DNA from 2 places in the Kluyvera intermedia genome. Region 1 is predicted to be linked to the other one. Evidence: predicted binding sites of a transcription regulator. Region 1 holds the regulator's gene; the other holds the start of a gene.
The links. Region 1 encodes Fur, which represses iron uptake genes when iron is present. Its sites were predicted from a motif close to ATAATAATGAGAACNACTATCAA; they were not measured.

Region 1 (7,603 bases):
GTGACAGCACTGTCAGGCTTCGCAGTCGCTCCGGATGCGAAAGCTGAAGGGTTTATTGACGACTCCACATTAACCGGCGGCATTTACTACTGGCAGCGTGAACGTGACCGTAAAGATGTCACCGATCACGATAAATATAAAACCAACCTCTCACACTCCACCTGGAACGCCAATCTCGACTTCCAGTCAGGTTATGCTGCCGATATGTTCGGTATTGATATTGCTGCATTTACCGCCATTGAAATGAACGAAAGTGCGGAAAGTGGTCACCCGAACGAAATCGCGTTCTCCTCAAAGAATAAAGGCTACAGCGAAGATTACAGCGGTGATAAGAGTGGTATCAGCCTGTATAAAGCGGCCGCTAAATTTAAACTCGGGCCAACCTGGGCACGTGCCGGTTATATCCAGCCGACCGGTCAGACGCTGCTGGCGCCACACTGGAGCTTTATGCCAGGTACCTATCAGGGTGCTGAAGCTGGGGCAAACTTTGACTACGGCGACTCTGGTGCACTGAGCTTCTCCTACATGTGGACCAATGAATACAAGGCGCCGTGGCACCTTGAAATGGATAACTTCTATCAAAACGATAAGAAATCCAAGGTCGACTATCTGCACTCCATCGGTGCTAAATACGATTTCAAAAATGACCTGGTGCTGGAAGCAGCATTTGGTCAGGCAGAAGGCTATATCGATCAGTACTTCGCCAAAGGTAGCTACAAATTTGATCTTCCTGGCGGCCCGTTGACCACCAGCTACCAGTTCTATGGAACGCGTGACAAAGTCAGCGATGGCGGCGTGAACGATATTTACGACGGTACCGCATGGCTGCAAGCATTGACCTTCGGCTATAAGCTCAATGAAGTCTTTGATTTCCGCCTGGAAGGGACGTGGGTTAAAGCAGACGGCCAGCAAGGCTACTTCCTGCAACGTATGACCCCGACCTATGCATCGTCTAATGGTCGTCTGGATATCTGGTGGGACAACCGCTCAGACTTCAACGCCAACGGCGAAAAAGCAGTGTTCTTCGGTTCAATGTATGACCTGAAAAACTGGAACCTGCCGGGTTGGGCAGTCGGTGCGTCTTACGTCTATGCGTGGGATGCGAAACCAGCAACCTGGCAGATGAACCCGGATGCTTACTACGACAAAAACAATACTATCAAAGAGTCTGCCTATAGCCTCGACATGATGTATACCGTCCAGGAAGGTCGTGCGAAGGGTACGCTGTTCAAGCTGCACTTCACGCAATACGACAACCACTCCGATATCCCAAGCTGGGGCGGTGGTTACGGCAACATCTTCCAGGATGAGCGCGACGTGAAATTCATGATGATCGCACCGTTCACTATTTTCTGATGCTGGATGCGGCAGGGGGAGACCTCTGTCGCTGCTAAGAGGCTCGTCGTATGAAAAAATTAATTATTGTCGCCTTAATGGCTGCCGGTCTGACCGCTTGCGTACAGTCACCCTCACCGGCACCGAAAGAAGATAGCAAGCTGAAGGATGCTTACAGCGCCTGTATTAACACCGCGCAGGGGAATCCGGATAAAATTGAAGCCTGTCAGAGCGTACTGAACGTGCTGCGCCAGGATAAAACGCATGAGCAGTTTGCCAGTCAGGAAAGCGTACGCGTGCTGGATTATCAGCAGTGTATCCTGGCTCGCAAAACGGGCAATGACCAGGCGGTCGCCAGTCGTTGCGATAAAATCTGGCAGGAAATTCGCAGCAATAATACGCCACAAAAATAAAATAACCCCAATGTTGATAACTGAAAAAACCGCTGCTTGCAGCGGTTTTTTCATGGTGCTAGGCAAATGACAGGCAAAAAAAAACCAGCACAATGGCTGGCTTTTGACGAGATCGGAGAAATTATTTCTCGATGATTTCGTGAGCGTTTTCTTCTTCACGGCAGTCGCCTTCAGCGCAGTGACCGTAAAGATAAAGACTGTGGTTAGTTAAGCGAATTCCATGCTTCGTGGCGATTTCACGCTGACGAGCTTCAATGGATTCGTCGCTGAACTCGATAACCTTGCCGCAGTCGAGGCAGATAAGGTGATCGTGGTGATGCTGCTGGGTCAGTTCGAAAACGGATTTACCGCCTTCAAAATTGTGGCGCGTAACGATGCCAGCATCATCAAATTGGTTAAGCACGCGGTAAACCGTGGCTAGGCCAATCTCTTCACCCATGTCGATCAGGCGTTTGTATAAGTCTTCCGCGCTGACATGGTGGTTATCTGGTTCCTGAAGAACTTCGAGAATCTTCAACCGTGGAAGTGTGACTTTCAGGCCAGCCTTCTTTAATGCGGTGTTATTGTCAGTCATGCGGAATCTGTCCTGTTGCTAAACGATTAACTTCCATCAGCGAAAGTTTCACAGAGAATGCACCCGAATTAATGCGTCTCATTATAGAATGCCCCTGGCAAAATGAAAACAGCAAGGCTCGGGCCAGCTAAGCTTTCAAAAACGAGGCTTCACCGACAAAATAAGCGGTGAAACGACGCTAAATCAGAAGATATTGTACAGGTATGTGGCAAAAAGTTAAAAAATTGTAGCTATTATTTTGATTGCTTTTACCTATTAATGAGGCGCGATTTATTATCGGCCTCATTATTACGACTAGGCGTTTTTGATTTCTTCCAGGTGCAGCTCTTCCGCAACCTGCTTAACCCACTTCTCAACGCGCTCAGCGGTCAGTTCTGGCTGGCGATCTTCATCAATGGCCAGGCCCACAAAGTGATCATCATCGGCAAGGCCTTTTGACGCTTCAAAGTGGTAACCCGCGGTAGGCCAATGGCCGACGATGGTAGCACCACGTGGTTCAATGATGTCGCGAATGGTGCCCAGGGCATCGCAGAAATATTCTGCATAGTCTTCCTGGTCGCCACAGCCGAACAGTGCAACCAGTTTACCATTGAAATCAACTTCTTCCAGCGTTGGGAAGAAATCATCCCAGTCACACTGTGCTTCGCCGTAGTACCAGGTTGGGATACCCAGCAGCAGGATGTCGAAGGCCGCCAGGTCTTCTTTGCTGCTCTTGGCAATGTCGTGAACTTCAGCGACATCTTTACCAAGCTGTTTTTGAATCATTTTTGCGATATTTTCGGTATTACCGGTATCGCTACCGAAGAAGATGCCAACGATTGCCATGAGTAAAATAACCTCTTGAAACTTAATGATATGGTGGTGGCTTATTGCCCACAGATAAGGGCAATCATAGCAGAACAGAGAAGGGTGCGGAAACAGCAATCGTGCCGTACTGCACACTCTGCTACATGAAAGTGTGTTTTGGGGGGATTTTCAGACTTTCCCCTGTCCGTGCAGCAGCGCAAGCTGACTCATCAACATTTCTTCGATAAGTTCGCTACGGCTCATATCACGGGCAGTCGCCAGCTCGTTGAGCGCATCAACGGCCTCGATGTTCAGCTTCAGCTCAACGCGCTTCAGCCCACGAACCTTGTCGCGTTTTAACTGATTGCGCTTGTTGATGCGGAGCTGTTCGTCACGCGAAAGCGGATTGGTTTTTGGTCTTCCCGGCCGACGCTCATTTGCGAACAAATCTAGTGTCGTACGGTCCGTTTGTTCTTTTGCCATGGTTCTGAGTGACTTCGGGGAAAACAAGCTACCGGGCAGTGCCCGATGCAGACAGCGCGCAATCATACATCAGTGGGGCCCACACGCCAACGACCGCGGCTATTCTGGCGCGCAGTCGTTGCATTTTTAATCACTCTGCGAGGTAGCGACGAATAGCGCGCAGTACCGCATCCGGTTTTTCGGCGTGAACCCAATGACCCGCGCCGGCAATCACGTGCGCTTTGGCCTGCGGGAATTGCGCCAGCAGCGAGTCGCGATAGGCTTCGGTGACATACGATGAGTTACCGCCGGGAATAAACAGGGCAGGGTGGTCCCAGGCTGGAATGGTCTCCCAGCCAACGATATTCGTATATTGCTCCCACAGCACCGGGACGTTAAAGCGCCATGCGCCGTCAACAAACGATTTCAGCAGAAACTGAATCACGCCTTCTTCGTGTAAGAACTCACGCATCACCGTGGCGGCCTGCTGGCGCGTTGCGACGCCAGCATTGGTTACAGCATTAATTGCGGCAAAAATCTCATCATGGCGACGGACGTGATAATTCACCGGTGCAATATCAATCGCCACCAGATGGTCAATACGATCCGGGGCCAGTGCCGTAAGCGCCATCACTGCTTTGCCCCCCATTGAGTGACCGATAACCGTTGCCTTCTCAATGTTGTTTGCGTCGAGGGTATCAAGGAGATCCTGGGCCATCGCAGGATAGTTCATCTCGTCAGAACGCGGAGATAATCCGTGGTTACGCATATCAACCTGGAGAATATCGTGGTCGACGACCAGATCGCGGGCGAGGATCCCAAGATTGTCCAGGCTGCCAAACAGACCGTGAACGAGAACAATGGGGGAATTATTGTGCAGGTTTTGTGCAGATTGCGCTCGGACATTCAATTTCATAGCAAAGTTCTTTTTTTCGCGTTGTCGGGTTAGGGTATCATGTTGGACATTCTAACGCTCAGGGGCAAGTCGGGAACTCATCCTAATTTTGCCGTCTTCCTGGTTTGGCGCTACCCGCTGTTGGGTTTTGACTTTATAATCCCAATGAATTGTATTCAGAAAAATTATCGCACCGGATTAAGATGAAAACGATCGAAGTTGATGACGAGCTCTATCGCTATATTGCGGCTCACACTCTGCACATTGGCGAGAGCGCGTCCGACATTTTACGGCGTATGCTGAAATTCTCCGCCGCTTCACAGCCCGCAGTGGTTGCTGCGCCGGTCGTCAAAGCAGAACAACCGGCGCCTGCGCCAGTGGCTGCTCCCGTTGCTGAAGTTAAAACGGTAAAAACGGCTAAAGACAAAGTCCGCGCAATGCGTGAACTGCTGCTCTCCGACGAATATGCTGAGCAGAAAAAAGCGGTTAACCGCTTCATGCTGATTCTAACCACGCTGTACTCGCTGGATAACAAGGCCTTCGCCGAAGCCACCGAATCGCTGCATGGTCGTACCCGCGTCTATTTTGCGGCCGACGAGCAGACGCTCGTTAAAAACGGCAACCAGACCAAACCGAAGCAGGTACCCGATACACCATACTGGGTCATTACCAACACCAATACAGGCCGTAAATGCAGCATGGTCGAGCACATCATGCAGTCAATGCAGTTCCCGGTGGAATTGATTGAAAAGGTTTGCGGGACTATCTAAATACTTTACCCCTTGCATAAGAAGGACCAGGCAATGGCAAACCATACCCGTGCGGGTCAACCCGCACAGCAAAGTGATTTGATAAACGTAGCTCAACTGACGGCCCAGTACTACGTGCTGCAGCCAGAAGTGGGTAACGCGGAACACGCGGTGAAATTCGGGACTTCCGGTCACCGTGGGAGCGCAGGTCGCCACAGCTTCAACGAAAAGCATATTCTGGCCATTGCTCAGGCGATTGCTGAAGAGCGCGCGAAAAATGGAATTACGGGCCCATGCTATGTCGGGAAAGATACTCACGCGCTGTCTGAGCCTGCGTTTATTTCCGTGCTTGAAGTGTTGGCGGCAAACGGTGTCGATGTCATTGTGCAGGAAAACAATGGCTTTACACCGACCCCTGCGGTCTCCAACGCTATCCTGGTCCATAATAAAAAGGGTGGCAAACTTGCCGATGGGATTGTGATCACGCCATCCCACAACCCGCCGGAAGATGGCGGTATCAAATACAATCCGCCAAACGGCGGCCCGGCTGATACCAACGTCACCAAAGCGGTTGAAGACCGTGCGAACGCACTGCTGGCCGCTTCCCTTAACGGCGTTAAGCGCATTTCTTATGCTGAGGCTCTGGCTTCAGGTCATGTGCAAGAGATCGATCTGGTTCAGCCATTTATTGAGGGGCTTGCGGATATCGTCGATATGGCGGCTATCCAGAAAGCAGGTTTGACGCTGGGTGTCGATCCGCTGGGCGGCTCCGGTATTGAATACTGGAAACGTATCGCTAAGCATTACAACCTGAACCTGACCATCGTTAACGATCACGTTGATCAGACTTTCCGCTTTATGCACCTCGATAAAGACGGCGCAATCCGTATGGACTGCTCCTCCGAGTGCGCCATGGCCGGTCTGCTGGCGCTGCGTGACAAATTTGATTTGGCGTTCGCTAACGACCCGGATTACGACCGTCACGGTATCGTCACCCCGGCAGGGTTGATGAACCCGAACCATTATCTGGCTGTGGCAATCAACTATCTGTTCCAGCATCGTCCACAGTGGGGCAAAGACGTCGCGGTCGGTAAGACGCTGGTTTCTTCTGCCATGATTGACCGTGTGGTTAACGCTTTGGGTCGCAAGCTGGTGGAAGTACCGGTTGGCTTCAAATGGTTTGTTGACGGTCTGTACGACGGTAGCTTTGGCTTCGGCGGCGAAGAGAGCGCGGGAGCATCATTCCTGCGTTTCGACGGTACTCCGTGGTCAACCGATAAAGACGGCATCATCATGTGTCTGCTGGCGGCAGAAATTACCGCAGTGACCGGTAAGGACCCGCAGGAACACTACAATGAGCTGGCAGCACGCTTTGGTGCGCCGAGCTACAACCGTTTGCAGGCGAGTGCGACTTCCGCACAGAAAGCGGCGTTGTCTAAGCTGTCTCCAGAAATGGTCAGCGCAAGCACGCTGGCGGGTGACCCTATCACCGCACGTCTGACGGCGGCTCCGGGTAACGGTGCGTCTATTGGCGGTCTGAAAGTGATGACCGACAACGGCTGGTTCGCCGCGCGCCCATCCGGCACAGAAGACGCCTACAAAATTTACTGTGAAAGCTTCCTCGGCGCAGAGCATCGTCAGCAGATTGAGAAAGAAGCGGTAGAGATTGTCAGCGAAGTGTTGAAAAACGCCTAAGCGCTCAAAGTAGCCCGGCCAAGCGCAGCGCCGCCGGGAGTTCCCCGGAGTTCGGCGTACCGCCTCGTCCGGGCTACTCGATTATCTGGGCTTTATCAGCCGTTTCAAAGGGAGCCAATTGGCTCCCTTTTTAATGGATAAACCCAGGGGATTGCGAATTAACCGTGTTTGTTTTTCAATTCAAAACGCGGTGATACCAAGCCATACAGCGTCCAGCCGAGGAAGGTCACGATGGAACCATACAGCATGGCTTCCTGACCTGAAGAGAACAGGGCATAGAAGCTGTACATCGCACCGATAAACGCCACGATATTGGCCATACGGGCTTTACCCGCAGGCACATTCGCCATCCGCTGGATAATCACCAGCGCTGCCATCGACAGGATGTACGGGATGATGTTGGTAACAACCGCCAGGTTAACCAGCACGTTGAACTGATTATTCAAGGACGGGCTTATCGTCATCAGTGACAACCCAGACTGAATCACCACAATCACCAACATCCCTTTGACCGGCGCATCCGCTTTGCTGACCTTAGAGAACACTTTCGGGAAGTAGCCTTCATCCGCAGAGGATTTAAACACCTGAGCGATAGTGAACTGCCAGCCGAGCAGTGAACCGCAGCACGACATGATCATCAGCGCCATGATCACTTTGCCGACTTCCGGCGTGAACATTTGCGCGAAGGCCAAAC
Region 2 (7,603 bases), 2.2 Mb from region 1:
GCAAGCCGGTTTCTACCGCTAACGCCAGCGTCGCGCCGGAAAATGCACAGCAGGATGCTGCCGCTGATGGTTACACCTCACCGGCCACCAGCAAAGCACGCCTGCGCTAAGGTCTGTATTTGCCTTAAAAAGGGTCCGTTTTTACGGACCCTTTTTTATTTATCCCCTCTCAACGTAAGGCAACGTAAAGATCGCCTGCTTTAGTCCCTTCTTCGCTTCATTTTCAACCACTCATCCTCTATCCTGAGCGTTATTGCAATACCACTCTACTGGGTCCAGGAAGATTAAAATGAAACGGACAAATAATATTCAGCACGCCGCATTTCGTAAAAGCTGGGGCGCGCGCCACTTAACGCCAGTTGCCCTCGCCGTTACCGCAGTCTTTATGCTGGCGGGCTGTGAGAAATCTGATGAAACCGTCACGCTGTATCAGAACGCGGACGACTGCTCCGCCGCTAACCCGAGCAAGAGCGCAGAATGTACCACCACCTACAACAACGCCCTGAAAGAAGCCGAGCGTACCGCTCCGAAATACGCCAGCCGTGAAGACTGCGTGGCTGAGTTCGGCGAAGGTCAGTGCCAGCAGGCTCCAGCGCAGGCAGGCATGGCGCCTACCGGCGAAGGCCAGGCCCAGGCGCAGAATCAGAGCAGCGGTAGCTTCTGGATGCCACTGATGGCAGGCTACATGATGGGCCGCATGATGAGTGGCGGCATGGGTGGTTACCAGCAGCAGCCGGTATTCACCTCGAAGAATCCATCCAGCCCGGCTTACGGTAAATATACCGATGCGGGCGGCAAAAACTACGGTGCCGCACAACCGGGCCGTTCAGTGAACGTACCGAAAACGGCGATGGCACCAAAACCTGCCACCACCAATACGGTCACTCGCGGCGGCTTTGGCGAGTCTGTAGCGAAACAGTCCACTATGCAGCGTAGCGCGACGGGCAGCACTTCCCGTTCAATGGGCGGCTAATATCATGGAAAGAGTCAGTATTGTTGAGCGCCCGGATTGGCGTGAAAAAGCGACTGAATACGGCTTTAACTTCCACACCATGTACGGTGAACCGTACTGGAGTGAAGAAGCCTATTACAAGCTGACGCTTGCCCAGGTAGAAAAACTGGAAGATGTCACCGCCGAACTGCACCAGCTGTGCCTGAAAGTGGTCGACAAGGTTATTGCCAGCGATGAACTGATGGCAAAATTCCGCATTCCAAAACACACCTGGGGCTTTGTGCGTCAGTCATGGCAAACGCAACAGCCATCGCTCTACTCGCGCCTTGACCTGGCGTGGGATGGCACCGGCGAGCCGAAGCTTTTAGAGAATAACGCCGATACGCCAACCTCACTGTATGAAGCGGCATTTTTCCAATGGATCTGGCTGGAAGATCAGCTGAACGCAGGAAACCTGCCGGAAGGCAGCGACCAGTTCAACAGCCTGCAGGAAAAGTTAATCGAGCGCTTTACCGAACTGCGTGAGCAGCACGGCTTCCAGTTGCTGCATCTGACCTGCTGCCAGGACACCGTTGAAGATCGTGGTACGGTGCAATATCTGCAGGATTGTGCGGCAGAAGCGGAAGTGGCAACAGAGTTCCTTTATATTGACGAACTTGGCCTGGGCGAGAAAGGCCAGTTTACCGATCTTCAGGATCAGGTGATTGGTAATCTGTTCAAGCTCTACCCTTGGGAATACATGCTGCGCGAGATGTTCTCCACCAAGCTGGAGGATGCGGGCGTACGCTGGCTGGAACCGGCGTGGAAGAGCATCATCTCAAACAAAGCACTGTTGCCAATGCTGTGGGAAATGTTCCCGGATCACCCGAACCTGTTGCCAGCCTACTTCGCGGAAGACAATCATCCACCGATGGACAAATTTGTGGTGAAGCCAATATTCTCCCGCGAAGGTGCCAATATCTCGATCGTCGAAAACGGCAAAACCATCGAACAGGTGGAAGGCCCGTATGGCGAAGAAGGGATGATCGTCCAGCAGTTCTATCAGTTGCCAAAGTTTGGCGATAGCTACATGTTGATTGGCAGCTGGCTTATCAATGACCAGCCAGCTGGCATTGGGATCCGTGAGGACAGAGCGCTGATCACGCAGGATCTGTCGCGCTTCTATCCGCACATTTTCGTCGAGTAGCCGTTAACCTACCAGCACTGACAGCATGCTTAAGGAACCCATTTCGATACCGTCTACCGGGATCGTGATGGGTTCTTCGCCATCCCACGCGCCTAAGACGTAGAGCAGCGGCAGGAAGTGATCCGCCGTTGGGTTAGATAACGCACCACCTTCATACTCCAGATAGCGAGCCAACGGATGTTGCTCAACCGGCCCTTTCCACTGCAGATTCGCTTTCACATAATCGTTAAACGACGTGGCCCACGGATAGGGTTCAGAATCACCGTGCCATTTTGCAGTACGCAGGTTATGCACCACGTTACCGCTTGCCACCAGCATAATCCCTTCATCGCGCAAACTGGCGAGCTTACGCCCCATCTCCAGATGCCAGGCCGCCGGTTTGGTGCTGTCAACGCTCAGTTGCACCATCGGGATATCCGCGTTGGGGTACATCTTTATCAGCACGCCCCACGAACCATGGTCAAAGCCCCAGGCTTCGGTATCCAACGCGACAGGAACCGGCGACAGCAGTTCTACCAGTTTCTGTGCAAGCTCTGGGGAACCCGGCGCCGGGTAATGGGTGTCATACAGCGCCTGAGGGAAACCGCCGAAATCGTGGATTGTTTTCGGTGTTTCCATCGCCGTTACCCCGGTTCCCCGGGTGAACCAGTGCGCGGAAACGACAACAATCGCTTTCGGACGCGGCAGGGTCTCGCCGAGGTGCTGCCAGGTACGGGTGTAGAGGTTATCTTCCAGTACATTCATCGGGCTACCATGACCTAAAAACAGTGCTGGCATTCGGCTACGAGACATGATGTTATCCTTCCAGAGGCATAATTGAATAACACCACATTAACCTGTTTTCCGTGAGGATAAACTCAGATAAGCGTGATGATGATCTTCAGAAAATTTGAATGTAAGGATGAGGTAAAGAATGCCTGCGCCTCTCGCCATAAATCACAAATTTAAATATTATGAATGATAATCATTATCATAAGGAGTAAGCGATGTCGGTACCGCTAATTCTGACATTACTGGCAGGAGCCGCCACGTTTATTGGCGCCATCCTCGGCGTAATTGGACAAAAACCCTCAAACCGGGTGCTGGCTTTTTCACTCGGTTTTGCCGCTGGGATCATGCTGCTGATCTCATTGATGGAGATGCTTCCCGCCGCGCTAGGCACTGAAGGCATGTCGCCGGTGCTGGGTTACAGCATGTTTGTCATCGGGCTTATCGGCTACTTCGCGCTGGATCGCGTGCTGCCGCATGCGCATCCGCAAGATCTCATGCAGAAAACCAATCCACCGTTGCCGCGAAATATTCGCCGCACGGCGGTTTTGTTGACGCTCGGTATCAGCCTGCATAACTTCCCGGAAGGTATCGCCACCTACGTTACTGCGAGCAATAACCTGGAGCTGGGCTTCGGTATTGCGCTCGCCGTCGCGTTGCACAATATTCCTGAAGGGCTGGCGGTTGCTGGGCCCGTTTATGCTGCAACGGGTTCAAAACGTAAAGCAGTATTCTGGGCAGGGATCTCCGGGATGGCCGAAATCCTCGGCGGCGTATTGGCCTGGGCAATCCTTGGCAGCATGATGTCGCCAGTACTGATGGCCTCGATTATGGCCGCCGTTGCCGGGATTATGGTCGCGCTTTCCGTTGATGAACTCATGCCGCTGGCGAAAGAGATCGATCCCAACAACAACCCAAGCTACGGCGTGCTGTGCGGAATGTCGGTGATGGGGATGAGTCTGGTGGCATTGCAATCGATGGGGATTGGCTAACAGCGATAAAAAAAGCCCGGCGCAGATGCAGCCGGGCTTCTTCGTAACAGAGCGTAATTAGCTTGCTTTGCGCTCGTGTTCACGACGGTAAGCCACCAGATCTTCGATGGTCACCAGCGCCATATTATGTTCCTTCGCAAACTTGATGCACTCTGGCGCACGCGCCATGGTGCCATCGTCATTGGTCAGTTCACACAATACGCCAGCCGGTTTAAAGCCTGCAAGGCTCACCAGATCGATAGTCGCTTCAGTGTGACCACCACGGGTCAGTACGCCGCCCGGTTGCGCGCGCAGCGGGAAAACGTGGCCCGGGCGGTTGAGGTCTGACGGTTTTGCGTTATCGGCAATCGCCGCACGAACGGTGGTCAGGCGGTCAGCGGCGGAAACGCCGGTCGTCACGCCATGTGCGGCTTCGATGGTGACCGTAAAACCGGTACCGTAAGCGCTGGTGTTGTTTTCCACCATCATCGGCAGATCCAGCTGTTTACGATGTTCATCGGTCAGGCACAGACAAACGATGCCGCTTCCGTGACGGATAGTCAGCGCCATTTGTTCAACGGTCATGTTTTCGGCGGCAAAGATCATGTCGCCTTCGTTCTCGCGATCTTCGTCGTCCAGCACCATCGCACCGCGACCTTCACGCAGAGCAATCAATGCGTTTTCAACGCGTTCGAAAGAAGTACCAAAAGAGGAAAGTAGCGTCTGATTCATGGTAAAAAAACCTCATTAATATTATGGTTACCAGAATCAGGGCAGTCTTAGGAGTGCCGATAAACGGCTAATAGATAACGCGAGCGGGCGCAAACCCGACTGGATCGTTACTCTCTCCCATCCGGACTCTAACCGTCGGCCCCGGAATTACACCGGATCTGCTGACCTTCTCATTTTCACAAGAAGCGCTCGCGGGCTTTCAGCCGTAGCTGATTTACCGCCGGTGGGGAATTTCGCCCCGCCCTGAGAATAAGCGTACTTACTATAACGCTATTGATTATCTTCGGCAATGCATAAGCTTCGCACAATTCTGGTTTATCGTACCCGGAGAAGACACTACAATAGCGGTAACGCCGACAGAATCAGGGAAACACAGATGATCGACCCGAAGAAAATTGAACAGATCGCTCGCCAGGTACACGAATCCATGCCAAAAGGCCTGCGTGAATTTGGTGATGATGTTGAAAAGAAAGTCCGCCAGGTGATTCAGTCACAGCTGACGCGTCTTGACGTGGTGAGCCGCGAGGAATTTGACGTGCAAACGCAGGTTCTGCTGCGGACTCGTGAGAAGCTGGCGTTGCTGGAGCAGCGAATTAGCGAGCTGGAGAGCCGTGCGGCTACCCCGGTTGTAGACGGTAAAGAGTAAAGTACTTCCCCCTCACCCCGGCCCTCTCCCCATAGGGGCGAGGGAGAAAACCGAACGGTCCCCTCTCCCTTAGGGAGAGGGTTAGGGTGAGGGAAAAACGCGAAGCGTTACTTCCCGCTATCCTTCTGAATTTTCTTAATAATATTGGTAGTTGAACAACCATCTTCAAAGTTCAGCACCAACACTTCACCGCCGTTCGCCCACACTTCTTCACTACCGGCAATTTGCTCTGGCTTATAGTCGCCGCCTTTCACCAGACGATCCGGCAGGATCCCCGCAATCAGACGCTGCGGCGTATCTTCTTCAAATGACACGACCCAGTCGACGGATTCCAGCGCACCCAGCACGATCATTCGCTGATCCAGCGGGTTTACCGGACGGGATTCACCTTTCAAGCGCTTAGTCGACGCATCACTGTTCACCGCTACGATTAGACGATCGCCCAGCTTGCGCGCATTCGCCAGATAAGAGACGTGGCCCGCGTGCAGAATGTCGAACACACCATTGGTCATCACCACTTTCTCACCGCGACGACGTGCAGCAGCGACAGCATGTTTGAGTTCTTCTTCGCTCATGACACCAAAGCCGGTGTCAGCACGACCGCGCACGGCGTTTTCCAGCTCGATTGGCGAAACGGTAGAGGTCCCCAGCTTGCCGACCACCACACCTGCCGCCGCATTGGCGAAGAAGCAGGCTTCTTCCAGACTTTTCCCTGACGCCAGCGTCGCCGCCAGTACACCAATAACCGTATCACCAGCACCGGTCACGTCATACACTTCCTGCGCCTGAGTCGGTTGATGCAGAGGTGCTTTGCCCGGTTGCAGCAGCGTCATGCCCTGCTCGGAGCGGGTCACCAACAGTGCAGACAGGTCGAAATCAGCAATCAACTGCATGCCGCGCTCAACCAATTCTTCTTCGGTTTTACACTTACCCACTACCGCTTCGAATTCGGAAAGGTTTGGCGTAAGCAGCGTGGCACCGCGATAGCGTTCAAATTCCGTTCCTTTCGGGTCGATCAGTACCGGAACCTTCGCTTGACGCGCCAGTTGAATCATCTGCTGCACACTTTCCAGCGCGCCTTTGGCATAGTCGGAAAGCACCAGCGCACCAACGTTCGGCAGGCCGCTTTGAATACGATCGTGTAGCGGCTGGGGATCAACGCCAGCAAAGCCTTCTTCAAAATCCAGACGAATCAGCTGCTGGTTACGTGACAGCACGCGCAGCTTGGTGATCGTTGGATGCGTCGGCACGGAAACGAAATCGCATTTGACGTTAACGTCGGCCAGCGCTTTATTTAACGCACGTGCCGCATCGTCAATACCGGTCAGGCCTACAAGGCGAGAACCTGCGCCCAAAGAGGCAATGTTCATCGCCACGTTTGCCGCGCCGCCAGGACGTTCTTCGATAGTTTCCACTTTCACCACGGGTACCGGGGCTTCCGGGGAAATACGGCTGGTTGGGCCATACCAGTAGCGATCCAGCATCACATCGCCAACCACCATCACTCCTGCGCGTTCAAATTCCGGCAGCGTTACTTTCATTCTTGTCTCCAAAGAGAATCAAAATTTCGCGCGATAATAGCACATTTCACGGTTGAACCAGCCACTTCTGCCAGCTGGCGCTCACCTGGTCGCGTTCCTGAGTGAAGCTCTCCTGCCCTACATTGCCCGGTAATTCTTGCAATGCCAGGTGATGCAGAGCGTCACGCAATGTGGTGTAAGCATGGGTCAACGCCCGCGCTTCGTCCTCATCCATAATGTCGTTTTGCGCCAGCAGTTCGAGAATACGCACGTTATCCGACCAGCGGGTCAGCTTAGGTTTATCATGCGCATAACGCAGCACCAGGTACTGGGTAATAAATTCAATGTCGGTAATGCCGCCCGCATCGACTTTAATATCAAAGCGATCGCGCTGCTTGCCGCTAAGATGGGCGCGCATTTTTTCGCGCATCTCACGGACTTCTTTTTGCAATACTTCACCGTCACGCGCGGTGGTCAGGATTTGCCGACGAATCGCATCAAACTGCTGCTGAAGCTGCGGGTCACCGTACACGACTCGCGCACGAACCAGCGCCTGATGCTCCCACGTCCACGCTTCATTTTGCTGATAATCGGCAAACGCTTCGGCGGTGGTCACCAGCATACCTGCCGCGCCGGATGGACGCAGGCGGGCATCCACTTCATACAGAATGCCGGACGATGTACGGGTACTGAACAGGTGCATAATGCGCTGCGCCAGACGAAGGTAGAACTGACGACCGTCGATTTCACGTTCACCGTCGGTCATCGCGTCCATCGGGCAATCATGGAGGAAAACCAGATCCAGGTCTGAACTGTAGCCCAACTCCC

Region 2: zupT (zinc transporter ZupT) is a predicted target of Fur. The motif match lies at 3,096-3,118, and genes of this name have one in related genera.

What each region holds. Positions count from the first base shown of each region.
Region 1 is NZ_CP139986.1:3,304,519-3,312,121, reverse strand. It holds gene chiP (chitoporin ChiP) at 1-1,356, shown strand, start outside; gene U0026_RS16010 (ChiQ/YbfN family lipoprotein) at 1,407-1,748, shown strand; gene fur (ferric iron uptake transcriptional regulator) at 1,870-2,322, opposite strand; gene fldA (flavodoxin FldA) at 2,617-3,147, opposite strand; gene ybfE (LexA regulated protein) at 3,298-3,591, opposite strand; gene ybfF (esterase) at 3,722-4,486, opposite strand; gene seqA (replication initiation negative regulator SeqA) at 4,669-5,235, shown strand; gene pgm (phosphoglucomutase (alpha-D-glucose-1,6-bisphosphate-dependent)) at 5,269-6,909, shown strand; gene potE (putrescine-ornithine antiporter) at 7,068-7,603, opposite strand, start outside.
Region 2 is NZ_CP139986.1:723,099-730,701, reverse strand. It holds gene tolC (outer membrane channel protein TolC) at 1-110, shown strand, start outside; gene U0026_RS03480 (DUF1190 family protein) at 290-973, shown strand; gene U0026_RS03475 (glutathionylspermidine synthase family protein) at 978-2,138, shown strand; gene ygiD (4,5-DOPA-extradiol-dioxygenase) at 2,142-2,930, opposite strand; gene zupT (zinc transporter ZupT) at 3,125-3,898, shown strand; gene ribB (3,4-dihydroxy-2-butanone-4-phosphate synthase) at 3,956-4,609, opposite strand; FMN riboswitch at 4,715-4,864, opposite strand; gene ubiK (ubiquinone biosynthesis accessory factor UbiK) at 4,986-5,255, shown strand; gene hldE (bifunctional D-glycero-beta-D-manno-heptose-7-phosphate kinase/D-glycero-beta-D-manno-heptose 1-phosphate adenylyltransferase HldE) at 5,363-6,796, opposite strand; gene glnE (bifunctional [glutamate--ammonia ligase]-adenylyl-L-tyrosine phosphorylase/[glutamate--ammonia-ligase] adenylyltransferase) at 6,843-7,603, opposite strand, start outside.